2 linked regions of the Filimonas lacunae genome follow. The protein of the gene in region 2 interacts with the protein of the main gene of each other region in a pairwise test. Links are inferred from orthologs where the notes say so. Each region holds a gene or a part of one and is shown on either strand. Other genes may lie near its edges. The genes, in order: FLA_RS10930 and rlmB.

Region 1 (10,975 bases), 2.4 Mb from region 2 along the record:
GTGATTTCTATTACTGTTTGTAGCAGATGAATGAGGTAGTCGGCGCGCTTGATATGTGCCAGCTCGTGCAGTATCACTGCTTCCATTTGTTCGGAGGTTAAATGGTTGATGCTGGCCAGGGGCACCAATATCACCGGTTTTAAAAAGCCTGCGGTAAGCGGGCTTTTCACCAGGGAAGAGAGATAGATATGTACCTGTGCTTTAATGCCCAGGTGCAAAGCGGCCTGCTGTACAAACACACGCCATTCAGGAGCTATTTTTTCCAGCCCGGAGTGTCGTATTTGTTGTGCCTGTATATAACTGCGGCTCCATTTAATGCCCAGGAATACTAATAAACACAAATAGGCTACCGACAAAAAGGGTAGCAATTGCTCTATTTTAAGAATCCATTGCATCCAGTTGCTGCTGTTAACAGTGCCGGATTGAGTGAAGTAAGAAGAAGGCAGCTGCAACAGCTGCAAAGTGCTGAGGGCCTCGGCACACTTATTATAATATACACGAAAGGTAATGATGAACCAGGCAAAGCCTGCCAGCTGGGCGGTAAGCGCCAGGATATACCGGGCAGCGGCAGTGGATTTTACCACACCGTTTAGCACCACTACAATCAGCCACAGCAATGCAATTTGCCAAAAGCTGTTTGCAATAGCATAACCCAAAGCCTGTAAAAAAGGAGAGTGGGACAGTGCCTGCATACCTTTCTTGTTTTATTGTTTCTTAAGATCGTCCAGTATACGCTGAATTTCATCCAGCTCTTCGCGGGAAGGTGCATTATTGCTGTTGCCCAATGCCTGCATTACCAGCTGGCTGGTGCTGCCGCCAAAAAGGGATTTCACCATTTTGCCCAGCATTTGCTTCTGCGTATTGTCGCGGGTAATATTGGCCTGGTAAATATGGGTTTTACTGCTGTCGTCACGAATTACAATGCCTTTCTCAAACATAATCTGCATCAGCTTCAGCGTAGTGGTGTAGCCACTTTCTTTATGCACGCTCAGTTCTTCGTGTACTTCGCGCACAGTTGCCTCTCCCTTGCTCCAGAGTATTTGCAGTATTTCCAGTTCCCCTTCTGTAGGTTTTGTGCTTTTAACGTTTCCCATGTTACGAACTATTTCGTAACAAATCTAATTAAAAAGCAAAAAAACAAACGTTAAAAACAGGTCAAAGCTTATTTTACGTAGGTGGCTACTGAGTAGTGTTGTAAAGTGGTCATTTTCAGTTTTTCTCCTTTGGCTTCTACCTGCTTGTAAGGCAAAAACTGTTTCTCCTTGTTTAAGAAGCCGATAATGCAGGAATACTGCGATGGGCCTTTTTTCAGCTGCACAGTAGGTTCTATACCAAAATTGGGAATGGTGATAGTGTCGGTTTCGTGTATTTCCTGGTAGGTGATTTTGAGCTTGTAGGTGAAAGTTTGGGCAGTTTCAAATGCTTCTACCGTAAAGTGCCAGTCGTTAAGCTCGTCTTTTACTTTGGTGGTGTAGGTGGCCACGGCTTTACTGTTCACCTGCTGGCGGGTTTCGGAAATGGGCGGAGTGGCAAACACGGGCTCTGGTTTTTTCTCCGGCTGTTTGCTGGCTTCGGATGGTTGGCAGGCGTACAAAGTAATTGCTGTTGCCAGCATCAGGACAACGTTTTTCATATCTCAATTTGATGCGGCGAATATAAAATGCAGAAATTAAAAAGTGGTAAGCGCAGGATTATTTTACTTAAATATCTCTGTCACTTACCACTTTATTCCGGTGAATAGATGGTGTTATGATTTGTGTATGATAACCCTGGTTACTGGAGGTGTTTTAGCTTTTACGCTTTCTGTTGGTTTGGTATGATGTACCTGGGCCAGCGTTGGCGCTATTACCAGGGATACAATAGACATGAGTTTAATAAGGATGTTCATGGATGGGCCGGAAGTGTCTTTAAAAGGATCACCTACGGTGTCGCCGGTTACAGAAGCTTTGTGCGGCTCTGATTTTTTGTAAAAGGTTTCGCCGTTGATTACTACGCCTTTCTCAAAGCTTTTTTTAGCGTTGTCCCATGCACCACCAGCATTATTCTGAAACATACCCATTAAAACGCCACTTACGGTAGCCCCTGCCAGAAAGCCGCCCAGCGATTCTGGTCCCATAACGAAGCCAATAAGCAAGGGGGAGATAATGGCTATAGCACCGGGCAGCATCATTTTTTTAATAGACGCTTCGGTAGATATGGCCACGCACTTTTCGTATTCCGGCTTGCCGGTACCTTCCATAATACCGGGAATGGTTTTAAACTGGCGGCGTACTTCTTCCACCATCGCCATGGCGGCATCACCTACGGCACGAATGGCTAATGAGGAGAAGATAAAAGGAATCATAGCGCCTACAAACAAGCAGGCAAGTACATTGGCTTTGTAAATGTCGATACCTGAAATACCTGCCACACCCACAAAGGCGGCGAACAAGGCAAGGGAGGTTAAGGCAGCAGAGGCAATGGCAAAGCCTTTACCCGTAGCGGCAGTGGTGTTGCCCACGGCATCCAGCACATCCGTTTTTTCACGAACTTCTTTAGGTAGTTCACACATTTCGGCAATACCACCGGCGTTATCGGCTATAGGGCCAAAGGCGTCAATAGCCAGCTGCATTGCCGTGGTGGCCATCATGCCGGCCGCTGCTATAGCCACGCCGTACAAACCGGCACAAGCATAGCTGCCCCAGATGCCACCAGCCAGCACCAGTATGGGTAACGTAGTACTTTCCATACCCACTGCCAGGCCGCCGATAACATTGGTAGCGTGCCCTGTGGCCGATTTGCGTATAATGCTTAACACGGGTCTTTTACCCATAGCGGTATAATACTCGGTAATAATACTCATTAAAGTGCCTACCAGTAAGCCTACACCAATTGCGCCCAGTACCCCCCATTTGGTAAACTCCAGGCCTCTGAGCGTCATGGTTTCCGGTAATATATAACCTACCAGTCCTATACAGGCCAAGGCGGTTAATACAATGGAACCCCAGTTGCCCATGTTCAGAGCTTTTTGCACGCTTTGCGTGCTTACACCCGCACTGTCGCTGATGCGAACAAAGAAGGTGCCCAGTATAGAAAAGATAATGCCTGAGCCTGCAATGAGCATAGGCAACAGGATAGGGGCAAAACCGCCAAAATTGTCCTGCGAAATGGTTTCCTGGCCCAGTACCATAGTGGCCAGTACCGTGGCTACATACGAACCAAATAAATCAGCACCCATACCAGCCACGTCACCCACATTATCGCCTACGTTGTCGGCAATGGTAGCGGGGTTGCGCGGGTCATCTTCGGGAATACCTGCTTCTACTTTGCCTACCAGATCGGCCCCCACATCAGCGGCTTTGGTGTAAATGCCGCCACCCACACGGGCAAACAGGGCTATAGATTCTGCTCCGAGTGAAAAGCCGGTCAATACTTCAATAGTGCGCACCATTTCAATAGAATTGGCGGCAGCGCCGGGAGCAAATATTTCTTTAAACACCAGGTATAAACCACCCAAACCCAACACGGCCAAACCAGCTACGCCCAGGCCCATTACCGAACCGCCGGTAAACGATACCTGCAGGGCCTTGGATAAACTGGTACGCGCTGCGTGGGTGGTGCGTACATTGGCTTTGGTGGCTATTTTCATTCCAATATACCCTGCCACGGCACTGCTTACAGCACCAATAACAAAGGCTACCGCTATTAACCAGCTGCTATTGGGATTGCTTTGGGCCATCACCCCCAGCAGTAATGCTACAATAACAACGAAATAAGACAGCACCTTCCATTCTGCTTTTAGAAAAGCCATAGCGCCTTCTGCTATATACTGGCTTATCTGCACCATATGACTGCTGCCAGCTTCCTGTTTAGATACCCATTTAAATTTGATGAGAGTGTACAAGAGTCCAATGATGCCCATTAAAGGCACCAGCATAAATAAGTTTTTTTCCATGAGCAAGAAATGTCAGAAAGTGAATTAATAGGTGTTAAAAAAGAAAGTTAATAAAAAAAAGAGGGAAAACCACTGGAAATGATAGCATTCACCGATTAAAAGCAGAAAGAAATGTGAAAAAGGCTTTAAGGAGTTTTTAATTTTTTAATTTTTTTTTAATTTCGTTCCATCGGAAACGATAAAATAACTATCCATAGGGGTATGGATTGTTTATGAAGGGTTACAAAAGAGGCTTATTCCTAAGCCTCTTTTTTTGAGCGATGTACCCAATGGAAGGCTTTACCCATGTTTCGGATAATATCCGAGGGCAATAAACTCTCTTCACTTTGCAAATCCAGCGACAAATCGGCGGCTAAACCATGTAAATACACACCCAGCCGGGCAGCCGTTAATCCATTTTTATATTGCGACAATAAACTGGTAATGATACCGGTAAGCACATCGCCACTGCCGCCTGTGGCCATTCCGGCATTGCCGGTAGTGTTAAAGTAGCCTTTGCCTTCACTCGCAACCAGGGTATGATGTCCTTTTAATACTATTACCAGCGGCCATTGCATGGTAATGGCCAGGGCCTTTTCCAACCGTTCATATTCATTATTATTATGTGGCCCAAACAAACGGTCAAACTCTTTAGGATGGGGTGTTAGCACCGATCCTGCGGGCAGGCGGCTAAGCCATTCGGGATGTGTGCTGATAATGTTTAAGGCATCTGCATCCAGCACCAGGGGCTTATCAGCGTTCCATTGTAATAAACTATCCAGCAGTTGCACCGCTGTTTGTTCGGTGCCCATACCGGGGCCTGCACCTATGCATGCATATTTACCGGCATCGCTTTGTTGCAGGGTAGTAATACACATCGCTTCGGGAACTGAGCTTTGTATAATCGTGTAGCCGCTATCGGGCACATGCACGGTTAACAGGCCAATGCCACTGCGCAAACAGGCGCGTGCAGCCAGCACGGCGGCACCGGTTTTGCCGTGGCTGCCGGCTACCAGCAAGGCATGACCAAAACTGCCTTTGTGGCTAAAGGCGTTGCGGGGTTGGTAGAGTTGTGCTATGGCTGCGGTGGTAGTTACCTCCCAGCTGGTGGTTACTGTTTCGGGAAACTGGCTGTTCAGCCCTATATGTAACACCTGCACGTTGCCACAAAAGGCGGCGTTTTCTGCCAGCATAAAGCACAGTTTCAGTGACTGAAAAGTAAGTGTATGGCTGGCTTGTATGATGGTGTTGCCTTTGGAAGAGCCTTGTATGTACATGCCACTGGGCACATCTATAGCACATATGGTGGCAGGGGAGTTGTTCATATGGGTTACCAGTTGTTGCGGTAACCCTTGCAGGGGGCGGTTAAGTCCCGAACCGTAAAGCGCATCAATAAGTATGTCGGTGGAATGGATAACAGGAAAAAAGCTACTGTCTTGTATATAATGAATAGCAGTACTCAGCTTATGTAACCGTTGCAGGTTGGTTTGAAAATCGGGTGTGCCGGCAGAACCTTGTTCCAGTATGTACACCTCGCTGTGTATACCTTTTTCCAGCAGTAAGCGGGCTATGGCCAGTCCATCGCCGCCATTATTGCCTTTGCCACAGAATATACGGATAGTTTGCTGTTCTGGTGCTTGCTGTATAAGCCAGTTACAGCAGGCTTTGGCGGCCGTTTCCATCAGGTCGGTGGATGATATGGAAAGAGATGCAATGGTATAGGCATCCCATTGCTGTATTTGCTGTGCCGATAATAGTTTCATGCGTGTATTCCTTACAATCAGTAAGTAAAATACACCAAAACTTATTCTTCCAGTTTATTAATATCGTGACCGCCGGTAAATATATCTGCCATACGTTTCGACTGGTATATCATACGGTTGTACTTATTACCCAGCACAATAATGGTGGCAGTATCCTGCACCATGCGTGTAAAGGAAGTGTTGCTGCCATGCCATTTGCCATTGTGGTAAATGATGGTGTCGCCGGCATTGGTGAACAAACGCCAGCCCAGCCCATAATTGTGCATGCTGCGTTTTTCCAGGCTTTGTGGTGTAAAAGCGCTGTCGAGGGTAGCGGCCGAAACAAAGGTGTGCTGATACAGGGCTTTATCCCATAAAAACATATCCTGTACAGTGCTGTAAATATTTTTATCGCCGTAGGTGCAATCCAGGTGATCCATCGGGTAAGGACGGTTGCCTATATAAGTAGGCACGTACTGGCTGGTGTCTTTAGCTGAGAATACAAAAGTATGTGACATGCCCAGGGGGGTGAATACACTGTCCTTCATATACTGCGGGTAATTCATACCGGTGATCTTTTCCACAATCATGGCCAGCAGTACATAATTGGTATTGCAGTAATGGAAGTTTCTGTTGGGCTGGTTATCTAAACGCGGTTTGTGCTGCACCATAAAATTGAGTACATCCTCATTGGAGGCTTTCACTTTTTTATTCCAGCACGAATCGAAAAAATAGAGGTAGTTGGGTAAACCGCTGCGGTGGCTTAACAACATGCGCACCGAAATGCCGGGGTAAGGAAGCGTAGGAAAAAACTTTTGCAGGGTATCGTCCAGCGATAAACGGCCCTGCTGCCACAGTTTCAGCACAGTGGTGCCCGTAAAGGTTTTAGAAATAGAAGCCAGGTGAAATGGGGTATTGGCGGTTATGGGTGTTTTATCCCTGAAATCGGCATAGCCTTTATAATCTTCAAAAATGATTTCCCCGTTTTTGGCCACCAGGATACTGCCATTGAAATTGGGACCCAATATAGTATGATAGGCCGCTTCTATACGGGCTTTATAATAAGATTTTGATTCGGGAGTTAAACCGGAAAAATGAAAATCAGCACCTGTTACACCTGTTGCATCCGCTTCGTTTTTTTCATTGCTGCCGGCCTGTGAGCAGGCGGTAAACGCGCCAAAAAAGAGAAAGAGAAATAAGTAAAGTAAGTTATATGCCTGCCTCATGTATTTGTTTCACTTAATCAATGGTTATACGAAATTCGTGCCTTACAGGCCATCAGCTATCTTATATCCCTCATAAAAGGGGTTGCAAAAATAGGTGAATTGGTGGCATATAATTACTTTCAAATAATTAACACCGAGTAATGGCAATAGTTTTATTTGATCCGGCAGACAGGGAAAGTTTTTTTCCATTAACACAAACCAGGGCAGTGGCGGCTTTTCGTATGGGCATGCTTACCATACAACAACGCTGGCAACTGTGGAGTAATCAACCCGTTTTTATATTAACGGCCCACTATCTGCAATCGTTATATCCTGTTATTGAACAAGGTACGCATATTTGGATAGATGCCACTGTGTTACCCGACGAAGCTTTGTTGCAACAGATATTGCAGTTGCAACATGGGCAGGCTGTACAGGATGCACAGGGGATAGTGGCCTGTTGTATAGAGAGCGATGAAGGGCCTTTTTCGCTGGCGGAGGTTTCGCCCCGGCTTACTTATATACATACCTGGCAGCACCCGGTAAACCGGTTAATGTATGCCTGGGACTTGTTTAAATGCAATGATGAATGGGCGCGTAAAGATTTTGGATTGTTAACTGCGGGAAGTATTCCGCCCAGCCTGTCCCATACCAACCAGGTAATAAGGCCCGACCTGGTATACGTAGAAGAAGGCGCGGAGGTAGAATTTGCTACTTTGAATGCGGCTACCGGACCTATTTATATTGCCCGTAATGCGGTGATCATGGAAGGTTCGTTTTTACGCGGACCATTATATATAGGAGAGGGCACTGTGGTGAAAATGGGCGCTAAGATATATGGGGCTACAACCATAGGTCCGCGTTGTACGGTAGGCGGCGAAATAAAGAACGCTATTATAATGGGTAACAGTAACAAGGCGCACGATGGCTACCTGGGCGATGCGGTAATAGGTGAGTGGTGTAACCTGGGAGCGGGTACCAGTAACAGCAATGTAAAAAACACCGGCGGCGAGGTGAAAATATGGCACCACAGTACCGGAAAATTTGTGCTGGCCGGGTTTAAGTGTGGTATGATTATGGGCGACTATACCCGCACGGCTATTAACACTGCTATTAATACCGGCACTATTATAGGCACCTGCTGTAACGTATTTGGAGATGGACTAACCCCTAAAGTGCTGGCGCCTTTTACCTGGGGCAGTAAGGGCATTACCCGTTACGAATTTGAAAAAGCGCTTCAGGATGTAAACAACTGGAAAAAAATGAAACATAGTGAATTAACGGTGCAGGAAACGGAGGTGTTAAAGCATGTATTTGAACACATCAAGTAATTATTCTCTACTTTTGGCCCTCCTTTGAATTTTAAACATAGTAATATGAGAAAGCAGATAGCTGCAGCGAACTGGAAAATGAATCTGACCCTGCAACAGGGAGAAGCGTTATTGGATGGCATTTTGGGCAAAGTGAGTTCACTGGGAAAAGACCAACAGGTGGTTTTTGCAGTACCCTTCCCTTATTTGAGCCAGGCGCAACAAAAAATTGCTGGTAAAGAGCAGGTATTTATTGCAGCACAAAACTGTTATAACAAAAAGTCAGGTGCATTTACAGGCGAGGTTTCTGTAGAAATGTTACAATCATTGGGTATTCAGTGGGTAGTGTTGGGACACTCTGAAAGAAGAGAATATTTTGGCGAAAGCGACCAATTTTTAGCGGAAAAAGTGAATATCGTACTGGAAAATGGTTTAACGCCCCTTTTCTGCTGCGGTGAAGCATTACAAATTCGTGAGGCGAATACTCAGAACGAATTTGTAGGCAACCAGTTAAAAGCTTCTTTATTCCACCTGAGTGCTGAGCAAATTCAGAAAGTGGTTATTGCCTACGAACCCATCTGGGCTATCGGTACCGGCAAAACGGCCAGCAGCGCACAGGCACAGGAAATGCACGCTTTTATCCGTGCTGAATTAGCGGCTAAATACGGCGCAGAAGTAGCCAGCAACATCTCTATCCTGTACGGTGGTAGCGTAAAAGCAGCTAATGCAGTAGAAATTTTTGGTCAGCCTGACGTAGACGGCGGCCTGGTAGGTGGTGCCTCTTTAATTGCAGACGAATTTGTAAGCATTATCAACGGACTGAAGAAGTAAGTTGTTCGTATATATAGTTGTAAGTCCATAGTTATCAGTAACTATGGACTTTTTTTCTGTTTTCATCCGATTTTGACCCTTTTTTTGTATTTATTTTCCACTTTTCACTCCCAACTTCCAACTGCCCCCTCAACCCAATGCAGTTTTAATTTATCTTTGCCGCCTTATGAAGCATATCAGGAATTTTTGCATTATTGCGCACATTGACCATGGTAAAAGTACCCTGGCAGACCGCTTGCTGGAACATACGAAAACCATTGGTTCACGTGACATGATGAACCAGGTATTGGATGATATGGACCTGGAACGTGAAAAAGGCATTACTATCAAGAGTAAAGCCATCCAGATGGACTATGTGATCAATGGGCAACAATACACATTAAACCTGATTGATACTCCCGGCCACGTTGACTTCAGCTATGAAGTGAGCCGTGCACTGGCTGCCTGTGAAGGTGCCTTGCTGCTGGTAGATGCTTCGCAAGGTATTCAGGCGCAAACCATCAGTAACCTGTACCTGGCCATTGGCAACGACCTGGAAATTATCCCTGTTATCAATAAAATTGATATGGACGGGGCTATGATTCCCGAGGTAAAAGACCAGATTATTGAACTTATCGGCTGTAAAGACGAAGATATTCTGCTGGCCAGCGGTAAAAGCGGTATTGGTATTGAAGAAATACTGCAAGCGGTAGTAGCACGTATCCCTGCTCCGGAAGGAAATGCGGAAGCGCCATTGGAAGCATTGCTTTTTGATAGCGTATTTAATAGCTTCCGCGGCATTATTGCATATTTCCGTATATATAATGGAACCATTCGCAAAGGTGATAAAGTACGCTTTCTGGCCACCGGCGCCGAGTATGAAGCGGCTGAAATTGGTGTGTTAAAACTGGGGCTGGAACCTCGTAAAGAAGTGAAAGCAGGTGATGTAGGTTATATCATTACCGGTATTAAAACTGCCAAAGACGTAAAAGTAGGTGATACCATTACTATTGCTTCTAATCCGGGTAACGCTATCCAGGGCTTTGAAGAAGTAAAGCCGATGGTATTTGCCGGTATATTCCCCGTAGTAACGGAAGATTTCGAAGAATTACGTGACTGCATGGAAAAACTGCAGCTGAACGATGCTTCTCTTACCTACGAAATTGAAACATCACAGGCATTAGGCTTTGGTTTCCGATGCGGATTCCTTGGTTTGCTGCACATGGAAATTATACAGGAACGTTTAGAGCGTGAGTTTAACCAAACGGTTATTACAACTGTACCGAACGTAAGTTTCATCGCTTATACTACCCGCGATGAAAAAATTATCGTAAACAACCCGGCCGAAATGCCCGACCCTGTAAAAATTGACAGGGTAGAAGAGCCTTTCATCCGTGCGCAAATTATCACCCTGCCTGAGTATATCGGCAACATTATGACACTGTGCTTAGGCAAGCGTGGTATTTTATTAAACCAGAGCTACCTTACTCCCACACGTGTGGAGCTGATTTTTGAAATGCCGTTAACCGAAATCGTATTTGATTTCTACGATAAGCTGAAAAGCAATACCCGCGGTTATGCTTCTTTCGATTATACACCTATTGGTTACCGCGAAGCGGATATTGCCAAAATGGATATTCTGCTGAATGGTGATAAAGTGGATGCTTTAAGTGCCCTTATCCACCGCAGCCGCGCGCAGGACTTTGGTCGTAAGCTGTGCGAAAAACTGAAAGAGCTGTTGCCACGTCAGCAGTTTATGATTGCCATTCAGGCAGCTGTAGGAGCGAAGGTGCTGGCGCGCGAAACCATCAGTGCTATGCGTAAAGATGTAACTGCCAAGTGTTATGGTGGTGATATCAGCCGTAAGCGTAAACTGTTGGAAAAGCAGAAAGAAGGTAAAAAACGTATGCGCCAGATTGGTAACGTAGAAATACCACAGGAAGCTTTCCTGGCTGTATTGAAGCTGGATTAACAGATTTATATATACTTGTTTGC
Region 2 (10,814 bases):
TGGTTAAACCACGGAACAACTCAAACGTACCCCCCTGGTAATAAGGATAAGTGGTATCGTAAGGATATTGGTTGGCGCTGCTTACATAGCCACGACCCGGATTATACATCGTAAGGTTTTCTTCAATAGCCACATCCCCCTGCCAGCCGAAAGCGCTGTCAGTGCCAGGCATAATAAAATCACCTTGTCTTCTCCACTTAGCCGGGAACATGCCCTGCTGCCTGATAGCGATATCGCCGCTTTTGGCTGCAAAAATCATGTTCTGGCCAGGACACTTGAAATAAGATAATGCGTCCAGGTAATCGATATATCCTTTGGCACGGTCTAACAGGCTAAAGGTTTTTAATTCGTTGCTGGGCTCATGCGCCATCCATTTACAAGCGTAAGCTTTGCCACTTTGTAACGGATCGGGATAATGCGCATCGTACATTACAGGGCCCCATACAGTCATAGCTATATGTTCTACCTTGTTAGCACCGCCTTTTACTTTAATCACTTCATCGCGGAAACTGGTACGCTGCCATGCGCCATTGTACCAATACTCCTGCATAGAGGAATCTTTAAATTTAATTTCGTAGTAGTCTTTTACATCACGCTCAGAGTTGGTCATACCAAAAGCACAACTATCGTTAAAACCAATTACGATATAAGGCGCACCCGGGAATGAAACACCGTAGGCATTAAACGCTGGTGTGGTAATCTGCATTTCGTACCAGATAGCAGGCAGATTAAGGCCCAGGTGAGGGTCGTTACACAAAATAGGCTTACCGCTTTGTGTTCTGGTGCCCGCTAACGCCCAGTTATTGCTACCATTATCTTTATCTGGTTTGGTTTGATCCAGCTTTGCAGTTGCCCCTTTTACAGCCGGTGCTTTACCACCCTTCACCGGTTTTACCGGGGCTGCTTTGGCAGGTTGTGCAGTTTTTGCTGCTGCCAGGCTATCTGCTTTGCGTGTGCTATCGGCCAATGCCAATGTTGTTGAATCTGGTATAGGCTCCGGCTTAAACAAAAAGTACAGCGAATCGGCAATAGCCGGAACAGGCAATCTTTCATCCGGCTCGTACATCACCGCATTTTTAGGGATGATAGGCGCCATCAGGTCCTGTCCGTAGGGATATAATTTTTCAAACTCTTTTGCAGTAAAAACAGAACGTGCATTTGTTTTTTCAAAGTCTTCTTCCCTACCTGCCAGGTCGTAGGCCATATATTTTACAAACAGCGCTGTTTTTAAATTAGTCCAATGCTCTGGCTTATAATCCAGTAATTTATATTCAACAGGAATATCATTAGGATCTAACTGATCAATATAGCTGTTTACACCCGCGGTATACGCATCCAGCGCATCTTTGGTAGCCTTATCATTTTCCATGGCTTCCAGTGAACGCTCAGCAGCGTACACCATGCCCAGGCGGCGGAATTTCTTATCTACTGCCAGAAAATCGATACCATTAGACTTTTCGCCCATGATTTCACTTAAACGACCGGCCGCGTAGTAAGTCTGAAACTCCATTTGCCATAAACGGAATTTGGCATGCAGGTAGCCCTGTGCAAAGTAAGCGTCGTTTTCATTTTCAGCATACACGTGCGGTACCAGCCTTTCATCCAGGTATACCTCTACTTTGCCTTTTAAATCGTCGGATTTAATTTCAACCACATATAAAGTACTGGCGCTTTCTGCGTTTTGCCAGAAACCTTTTTGCGGGCACAGGAAATTACCCAACCTTGGGGTTTGGGTGCCGGCAACAGGCAGCTGTATATTAAGCAGGATGATCAGCCCAATGGTAACGGCAGCACCCAGGATAGAGGGTATCACTCTCATGAGGAGCAGGTTGAGTGTTTTAAAAAGTCTGAAAAAAATACATTTGCGGAGGCAATATAAATATGTTTTGCTGTTTGGCAAACATGTTTGGGCCAATTGCCCCCCGGCGGAACCCCTATAACGGTTTAGTAATATTATTGATTTTCAATAGACGAAAGCAATAAACCCACCTCTTCCGGCGTATTATAGGCATGCAGTACCACCCGCAAACGCTCACTGCCATTGGGTACTGTAGGATATAGTATAGCACGCACATCCAGGTTGTGCTGCTGTAAATGCCGGGCCATTTTTTTCACTTCCAGGTTGCCCGGAACCAACACCCCTTGAATTGGGGTGTTAGAGCTTGTTAGCTGATAAGAGAGGGGGTTATGGGTAAATTGTTGCACCAGCGATTGCAAATGAGCACGTTGCTGTTGCATGCCCGGAAACAGGGCATAACTGGCCCGGATAGCAGCAATGGCATGGTCGGGCAAGGCGGTAGTGTAAATAAAGCTGCGCGAAAAATTAATGAGGAAATCTTTCAACCGCTTACTACCTAACACTACAGCGCCATGGCAACCACAGGCCTTACCAAAAGTGTGCATCCGGCAAAACACCCGCTCCTGCATATCCAGGTATTGTACCCATCCTTCTCCCCTGTTGCCTATTACGCCTGTTGCATGTGCCTCGTCTATGATCATATGCGCGCCATATTGCTCACACAAAGCTACCAGCTCCGGCAATGGGCAGGTATCTCCATCCATGCTGAATACCGATTCCGTCACCACAAACACATTGCCTGTGGTACGCTCCAGCCGCTGTTGCAGGTGTTCCCTATCATTATGCCGGAACGAAAAAGACTGAGCAAAAGACAGGCGAATGCCATCACGGATAGAAGCATGGCAAAGCTGATCATATATAATAGTATCCCCTTTTTGCGGAATAGCAGATAATACCCCAATATTGGCGTCGTACCCCGAATTAAACAAAAGGGCTGCCCCAGCCTGGTGAAAGCCTGCCAGCATGGCTTCTGTTTCTTCGGCCAGCACACTGTTACCTGCCAGCAGCCGCGAACCTGTGCTACCCGAAGCGTAAAGTGTTTGCTCCGCTATTTGCCGTGCCAACACCCCTGAATGCACCAGCCCCAGATAATCATTGCTGCAAAAATCAATGCTGCCCGAAGGCAGGCGCAAGCTACGGAAAGCGTTATTTTCAGTTCGTTGCGCTAAAGCTGGTTGCAAAAACAGATCGTTATACATGTGTATGGTAGTAAAGAACCAAAAGTAAAATCCCCACCCTTACAAGCAATTTTTTATTTTTGACGCCGGGGATATTCCCTTTTTGACATTTGCCATTTCACTTTTTCAATGGACGCGCTTAAAAATATACTTGGCCTACAGCTACCTACCGACCCACGCTGGGTAAACCTCACCGAAATTAGCCTGGAAGCTATTTTAACCGATCATGCTTATTGCGAGCAAAAAGCGGCGTTGAGCTGCATTTCCATCATACAACGCTACTCACAAAAAGAAGAACTGGTGAACCAGTTATCTCCTATTGTTACAGAAGAATGGGGGCATTTTCGCCTGGTGCTGCAGGAGCTGCGCAAACGCAATCTTCCATTGGGCAAACAGCGGAAAGACGAATATGTAAACCTGCTGATGAACAAAAGGCTGCAAGGTGATTCGGAAGAAAACCGTCTGCTGGACGAGCTATTGGTATGCGCCCTCATTGAGGCCCGCAGCTGCGAGCGCTTTAAATTGCTAAGCGAAGGCATGGAAGAAGAGTACATGCGAAACTTTTACCGCCGCTTTATGGAGAGCGAAGCCGGCCATTATGCCCTGTTTATAGAACTCGCCGAGCTGTATATGGATAAAGAAAAAGTGCGCAAACGCTGGCATTTCTGGCTTCAACACGAAGTGGAAGTAATGTCGCAGCTGGAATTGCGTGGCGATCGCATTCACTGACGGAAATAAGCAATTTCCTCTTCCAGGTTCAGATAAGGATGTGTTTGCTGTAACAGCAGCGCTTTGTCCAGGTGTTTTTTCAAAAACGCCAGGTGCTGCTGTGAGGTGGGATGAAAAGGTTTATGCTTGCGCGCAATAACAAGGCTTTTCATGTCCTCCATTAACGCCTGTGTATCTTTATGCAGGTGGCTGGCCGTAAAATGCTCCAGTACAAACTGTGTGGCCGGGTAATTCGGATGCACCATGTCTATATCAAAAAAACGATAATCACGCAGCACATCAATCACCAGCTCATAGGCCGGGAAATAATATAAACGATCCAGTTTGTTTACCAGATGGTGCACCGCTTCAATCAACCGGGCTTTACTGCGGTTGTTATCCACTACCCCATCGCGTATGTGCCGTACAGGACTAATGGTAAATATCACCTTCACATGAGGATTAAAATGAAACAACCTGTGCAGGGTGCCATCCAGTGCTGTTACCATTTCCTCTATCGAACTCAGGTGCTTGTTAAACGTTTGCGCCGGGGCTTTATGACAGTTCACCACATCCCGGTTGCTTTCTTTCAGCTTGTATACGAAAGAGGAACCCAGCGTAATAATCAGCCAATCTGCCTGCTTTAAAAAAGTATGCGCCTGTTGTTGCGATGCATTGATAATACGCAAACCTTCCGACGCATCTATATGGGAAAAGCGGCTGTGGTGCATCCAGCTATGCCATGCTTCATTCAGTTGAAACAGATCACCCGTGGTGTATTGTTTGTTTTCCATGTAAGACACCAGGCTGTTACAAACACCCATGGGATCGAACAGAATACCGTTAGGATTTTGCAGTACCTGAAACTTCATATCGGCCAGATAATTACCAATATGCTCCGTAAAGCACGAACCCATCAATAATAACTTATCGCGGTAAGTGATAGGAGTGTCCAGCGGCTTTATGTGTATAGGAACCTGAAACTGCAAAACGGTATATTAATGAGATGAATTAAATAAGTAGTTGGCTATTTGCATGCTTTGCGCCAGCGCTTCCTGGTTGACAGATACCGGCACTTGCTGCTGTGCCAGGTAATGCAATATATTTTCGGTGGCCATATTACCCACCAGCTCGTCCTGTGCCATAGGGCATCCCCCAATGCCTTTTAATGCACCGTCTATACGCGTACATCCGGCCTGCACGGCAGCATGTAATTTATCGTGCCAGCCGTAAGGGGTGCTGTGCAAATGCGCACCAAAGCTCACCTGCGGGTATTGCGGAATAACAGTAGATAAAGCAGTATGCACCTGCTCTGGTGTAGCCATACCTACCGTATCGGCCAGTGAAATAATACCAATACCCATGCCCGCCATATGACCCACCCATTGCAGTAATACCTCTTCGCTATACGCATCCCCGTAAGGATTGCCAAAGCCCATGCTCAGGTACACCACCAGGGTTTTACCTTTTGCCAGGCACAGCTCCTGTATCTGCTGCACACGTTGCAGGCTTTCTTCCATTGTACTGTTGGTATTGCGCTGCTGAAAAGTGGGCGATAACGAAAACGGGAAACCCAGGTAATCTATTGCATCATACACCAGGGCTTCTTCTGCACCACGTACATTGGCCACAATAGCCAGCAATCGCGAATGGGTGTTACTCAAATCAAGCCCGGCCAGCACTTCTTTTGTATCGGCCATTTGCGGAATGGCTTTGGCCGATACAAAGCTGCCAAAGTCGATAGTATCAAAACCCACCTGTAAAAGGCTGTTGATATATTGTATCTTTTCTGCTGTAGGTATGTGATGCGGCCAGCCCTGCATGGCATCCCGCGGACATTCGATTATTTTCATATGCTCATTGTGCTGCAACATATCATCAAGATAACACAAATGCACCGGAATACAGGAAACATCCTTACCCGGTAATGCGCTGTTTCATCACTTCATACAAAATCATACCGGTAGCTACCGATACGTTTAAGCTTTCAAAACCATTAGACATGGGAATATGAAACTGCTCGTCGCAAATGCGCATTAAAGCAGGGAATACGCCTTTTTCCTCACCGCCCATTACAATAGCGGCAGGCTCCTTTAGTTCCAGATCGAACAGGCGTTTTTTAGCCGTCATTTCGCTGGCAAACACTTTAATACCGTTTAAGTGCAGTTCGTCCACCGCTTTCATCAGGCTGTTCACACGGCAAATTTGTATTAACTCTAACGCGCCTGCGCTGGTTTTTACAGCATCCTCATTCAACGCTCCCACCCCTTTGTCAGGAATAATGATGGCCTGTGCGCCACAGCAAAGCGCTGTACGCGCAATAGCACCAATGTTTCTTACATCCGTTACACCATCCAGAATCAAAAACAAAGGCACTTCGCCTTTTTCATTCACCCAGTCAATTACCTGCTGCAAATCCTGGTAACGTATAGCCGACTTAAAAGCAACAACGCCCTGATGCTGTACGTTAGTGAGACTGTTTAGTTTCTCATTGGGCACGTACTGTACCGGAACGTTGTTGTCTTTTGCTAACTGTCTTATTTCGTTAATAGCTTCGCCGGAAGCATTTTTAAACATTAATACCTTGTCAATAGTCTGACCGGCCTTTAAAGCCTCTGTAACCGGGTTACGCCCGGCTATTATATTTTTCTTTGATTGAAACATAACAAGGCACGAAGGTAATCATTCCTGCCCTGTTTTACCATATATAGGTAGCTACAGCCCCTGCGTTAAGGCTGGTAACAGCTCTTTTGCCATTATCGTTAATGTCAAAACGCCTCAATGTTGCGCCTGTATTCAGCACAATCAGTACCTTTTTGCCGTCGGGCCTTTTAAAAGCAACAGTTTTAAGGTCGGCCAACTCATCCGATGCAATGCGAAACGATCCCGGCCTTACCAGTTTGGCCGAATGCGCCAGAATGTACCAGGCCGGATTTTTAGAGAAAGCATTGCCGCCAATAGTAGTTACGCCCAAACAACGGTCACAACCGCCCCTGTCTGTATGCGGATTATACAGCGTATCTGACGCCAGGTTCCACTCCAATACAGTTTTGCACCAATTTCGTGAAGCACCTATAGTAAGGTTTTGCACATGCTCGGCCAGGTCTTTACCCAGGTTTCCCGGTGCTCCCAGCCACTGCTCGGTGAAGTACAGGTTTTTATTCGGATAAGCTTCATGCACCTTACTTAACGCATCAATAGTACCTCCATACAAGTGAAAAGCACTACCATCTACATACTTGCGTGCTTTTTCGTTATCCATTACAGCAATAGGGTAATCCGGCCTGTCGGCGTTGTGATCGTATACAATAATTTTTGTGCTGATACCCTGTTTTTCAAATACAGGCCCCAGGTGGTTGCCTACAAAATCGGCCTGCTGGCTGGCTGTCATAAACATGCTTGGATTATTACCGGGGTGTAATGGTTCATTTTGCACAGTAATAGCGTCTATTACAACACCCTCTTTTTTCATTTCCCGGATATACCTGGCCAGGTATTCTGCATATACCTGCTGATATTTTACCTGCAAGCTACCACCCCTGGTATCACCATTATCTTTCATCCATACCGGTGCACTCCAGGGAGAGCCCAGTATTTTAATACGCGGGTTAATGGCCAGTATCTCTTTTAACAAGGGAAGCAGGTATAAAGTATCGTACCCCAGACTGAAATGCGTTAAAGCTGTATCCGTTTGGCCGGCTGGCAAATCGTTGTAAGAAAACGTTTTTTCATCCAGGTCCGAAGCGCCTATACTAATGCGGATATAACTGATGCCAATATTACTGCCGGTGGTATCAAACAATTGTAGCAACAAAGCTTTGCGGGCTTTGGCTTCCATACGCTCCATTACCATGGCGCTCCCCCCCGTAAGCGTTCCGCCAAAACCATCCATCTGCTGAAACCGCTTGCTATCATCTATATTGATAACAGGCAAACCGGAAGTAATGGCAGTAGCCTTTATATCCAATTTGCTACGCTGAAATAATACCTGTTTTTTAGCATCAGTAACCCACACCTCAGGCGTTTGCTTTTGAGCTTTTTGCGCGAAACTCCCTGCCAGGCAAAAAAAAGCACCCGTAACCAGCGCTATATGTTTCATAGTCCAATACTTGTTTTAATACATTCAATATAAAGAGCCCGGATGTATTCCGGGCTCTTTTAACACACTATACGCTAATAACCCGGAGTCTGAATCAATGCCGGGTTTAAATCAATCTGATTTTGCGGAACAGGCATTAGCAAACGATAAGGCTGCACATTATAATGTAGCTGATTTTGTACACCATTTACAATGCCACCCTGCTGCGCACTCATCACCTGAATGGCTTTACCGGTACGTACCAGATCAAACCAACGATGGCCTTCAAAAGCCAGTTCCATCCTTCTTTCATTGGCTATAATCGTTTCCGCATCAGCAGCAGTAGTTGCCGATTTTTCGCCCAGGTGAACACGCTCTCTAACTGCATTCACCAACGCCATGGCACCCGTAATGTCGTTGTTTTTTACCAATGCTTCTGCTTTAAGCAACATAATATCGGGTAACCTCATAATATAGAAATCGTTGAGTCCGGTAGAAGGATCGTTATACTTCACAATGAATGGATAAGCGGTTGTTGGCCAGTTAGGATCGGAGAACGAGCCGGTGATGTTTAAAAAGGCAATAGAACTGTTTAAACGTACAGCATCATTTTCCGTATTGAAAAGGTTTACCAGGTCGTTGGTAGGAATATTAAACTTCTTCCATGATCCACCCTCATACTTACCTATTTGTCCGCCTATCAGGTTAGAAGGAATCCAGTTACCAATATTATCTGCACCGCCATAACCAAAATAATTCACTTCCCAGATGGCTTCGCTGTTATTCTTGTGGTTATTGTCCCAAAGAAAAGCATAATCACTTACCAGGCTATACTGTGGTATTACCTGGTTGCAGTAATACGCCACCGAATCCCAGTTTGGGGTAGGCATAGAAGCATACACCTTTGCAAGCAATGCATTTACAGCACCTTTGGTAATTAAATACCTGGTAGCCGCGCTATTCGTTTCCGTTGCACCTGCCTTTGCAAACCATAGATCGTTTAATATGGCGGTGTATACAGTATCTATAGAAGAACGGGCTACAATAGTAGAATTTAACAGGCTTTCCGAAGATGAAACATCCGGTGCTTTTAACAACAATGGAACATCACCAAACAGGCGCACCAAATCAAAATAACAAAACGCGCGGAAAAACCTGGCTTCGCTCAGCATCTGGCTTTTACGTACTGCTGTTAACGCAGCATCAGTACAGCTTTCAATCTGTGGCAGAATGATGTTGGTACGGCCTATCATTTTGTAGGCATACTGCCAGTCACGGTTAAGATTGGCATTTAATGAATTGGCAGTGAACTCGTCCAATGTAATGTTAGCGGTGTTATCACCCCCCGCATAACAATTATCAGCAACGGCGTCACCATTAGTCATCCTGTCCAGGATGCTGAACTCCATAATATCGTACCCTTTATAATACAGGTACATGCCAGAGATAAGGCTTTCTGCATCTGTTGCCGTAATGTTTATTGTAGAATCCGGTCGCACTACAGAGGTTACAGGCGATTTATCCAGCACTTTAGAGCAGCCCGCTGCCCCCCAGGTAATGACTGCCGCCAGTAAACTATATAATATATTTTTATTTTTCATTGTAAAGCTTTTTGGTGATTACCCTTTGTAATTACAGGTTTACGTTAATTCCCGCCAGGAATATTTTAGCCTGCGGATAGGCTCCATAATCAATACCCAGTGATACGTTCCTGTTGTCCTGGCTGTTGTTGGAAGATCCATAAGAACTCACTTCCGGATCAAAGCCAGTGTACTTAGTGATAGTAAACAGATTTTGGCCAGAGATGTATACAGAAGCGCCTTTGAAACCTATTTTACTCATCAGCTTCTGATCCAGCCTGTAAGAAAGAGTGATGGTTTTAAAACGCAGGTAAGAACCATTTTCCAGGAAACGGGTAGAGATAGCAGAGTTATTATCACTGGCACGTTCTACACCCGGAATGTCGGTAATATCACCTGCCTTACGCCATCTGCGCAATACCGCTGTGCTTTGGTTACGCGAGTCTTTCATACTTTCTGTTTCAGACCTTACGCCATTATAAATTTTATTACCCTGTGAACCTTGCAAAAACACGCTCAGATCAAAGTTTTTGTAAGAAAACGTGTTGGTCATACCATACGTAAACGTAGGTAAAGCACTACCAATAAACTTACGGTCAGAGGGCACCAGGCCGGAATAATCCACCTGCTCACCATTTTTATTTACATATAACTGCTTACCCGTTGCAGGATCAACACCAGCAGCCTGGTATCCAAAGAACTGACCTAAACCATATCCTTTAGAAAGGCTGATAGCATTACCCTTATCGTAGATAGCGCCAAATGCAGTAAGATTACCAATATCACCTGCAATAGCCAGTACCTTGTTTTGGTTAAAGGCAATATTGAAATCGGTAGTCCAGCTAAAGTCTTTTTTGAGAATGTTTTTACTGGATATCACAAACTCCTCCCCTATGTTACGCATAGAACCACTGTTCATTAGCACACTGGATACAATTTGTCCGCTTAACGGTACACGCACCAACACATCGTTGGTTCTTTTCACATAAAAATCGGCAGTAAAGGTTAACCGCTTGTTTAAGAATGCCGCATCAATACCAACGTTGGTTTGTGTGGTCTTTTCCCAGGTAAGCGAAAGCGGCGCAATAGTACCTACCGACTGGTCACCTGTGCTGGTGAAGTTGTTCAGATTTAAATATTCGTAGCTGCCTACACCTTCCTGGTTACCATTTTTACCCCAGGATGCACGCAGTTTTAAATCGCTCACCACACGCACATTTTTCATGAAATTTTCTTCTGAAATTCTCCAACCGGCAGAGAAAGAAGGAAATGCGGCTGTTCTGTTGCCTGGTGCAAATTTGGAAGATTTATCCACGCGCATATTAGCCTGGAACAGATACTTGCCGGCATAATCGTAAGTAACCCTGCCAAAATAAGACATCAGGCCCCACTCATCAATGGTTTTGGAAGGT

What was found.
Region 1: the proteins of rlmB (region 2) and FLA_RS10930 interact in binary tests that used the Escherichia coli proteins (3 or more experiments, as listed by UniProt). The link is inferred for Filimonas lacunae from one-to-one orthologs.

What each region holds. Positions count from the first base shown.
Region 1 is NZ_AP017422.1:2,765,319-2,776,293, forward strand. The notes cover bases 3,426-6,372. They hold FLA_RS10930 (bifunctional ADP-dependent NAD(P)H-hydrate dehydratase/NAD(P)H-hydrate epimerase), read right to left. Parts: upstream 5,677-6,372; coding sequence 4,174-5,676; downstream 3,426-4,173. Other genes in these bases: FLA_RS10925 (sodium-translocating pyrophosphatase), read right to left, coding at 3,426-3,934; FLA_RS10935 (serine hydrolase domain-containing protein), read right to left, coding at 5,718-6,372. In the rest of the region: FLA_RS10910 (M56 family metallopeptidase), read right to left, coding at 1-692; FLA_RS10915 (BlaI/MecI/CopY family transcriptional regulator), read right to left, coding at 705-1,094; FLA_RS10920 (hypothetical protein), read right to left, coding at 1,163-1,633; more of FLA_RS10925, read right to left, coding at 1,748-3,425; more of FLA_RS10935, read right to left, coding at 6,373-6,881; FLA_RS10940 (putative sugar nucleotidyl transferase), read left to right, coding at 7,022-8,191; tpiA (triose-phosphate isomerase), read left to right, coding at 8,237-9,001; lepA (translation elongation factor 4), read left to right, coding at 9,168-10,952. UniProt on the Escherichia coli protein: Bifunctional enzyme that catalyzes the epimerization of the S- and R-forms of NAD(P)HX and the dehydration of the S-form of NAD(P)HX at the expense of ADP, which is converted to AMP.
Region 2 is NZ_AP017422.1:5,211,614-5,222,427, forward strand. What follows is about bases 4,536-7,321. They hold rlmB (23S rRNA (guanosine(2251)-2'-O)-methyltransferase RlmB), read right to left. Parts: upstream 6,409-7,321; coding sequence 5,662-6,408; downstream 4,536-5,661. Other genes in these bases: FLA_RS20460 (GSCFA domain-containing protein), read right to left, coding at 4,536-4,733; FLA_RS20465 (hydroxymethylglutaryl-CoA lyase), read right to left, coding at 4,743-5,597; FLA_RS20475 (glycoside hydrolase family 30 protein), read right to left, coding at 6,443-7,321. In the rest of the region: FLA_RS20445 (penicillin acylase family protein), read right to left, coding at 1-1,819; FLA_RS20450 (aminotransferase class I/II-fold pyridoxal phosphate-dependent enzyme), read right to left, coding at 1,954-3,057; miaE (tRNA-(ms[2]io[6]A)-hydroxylase), read left to right, coding at 3,166-3,765; more of FLA_RS20460, read right to left, coding at 3,759-4,535; more of FLA_RS20475, read right to left, coding at 7,322-7,843; FLA_RS20480 (RagB/SusD family nutrient uptake outer membrane protein), read right to left, coding at 7,918-9,423; FLA_RS20485 (SusC/RagA family TonB-linked outer membrane protein), read right to left, coding at 9,455-10,814. UniProt on the Escherichia coli protein: Specifically methylates the ribose of guanosine 2251 in 23S rRNA.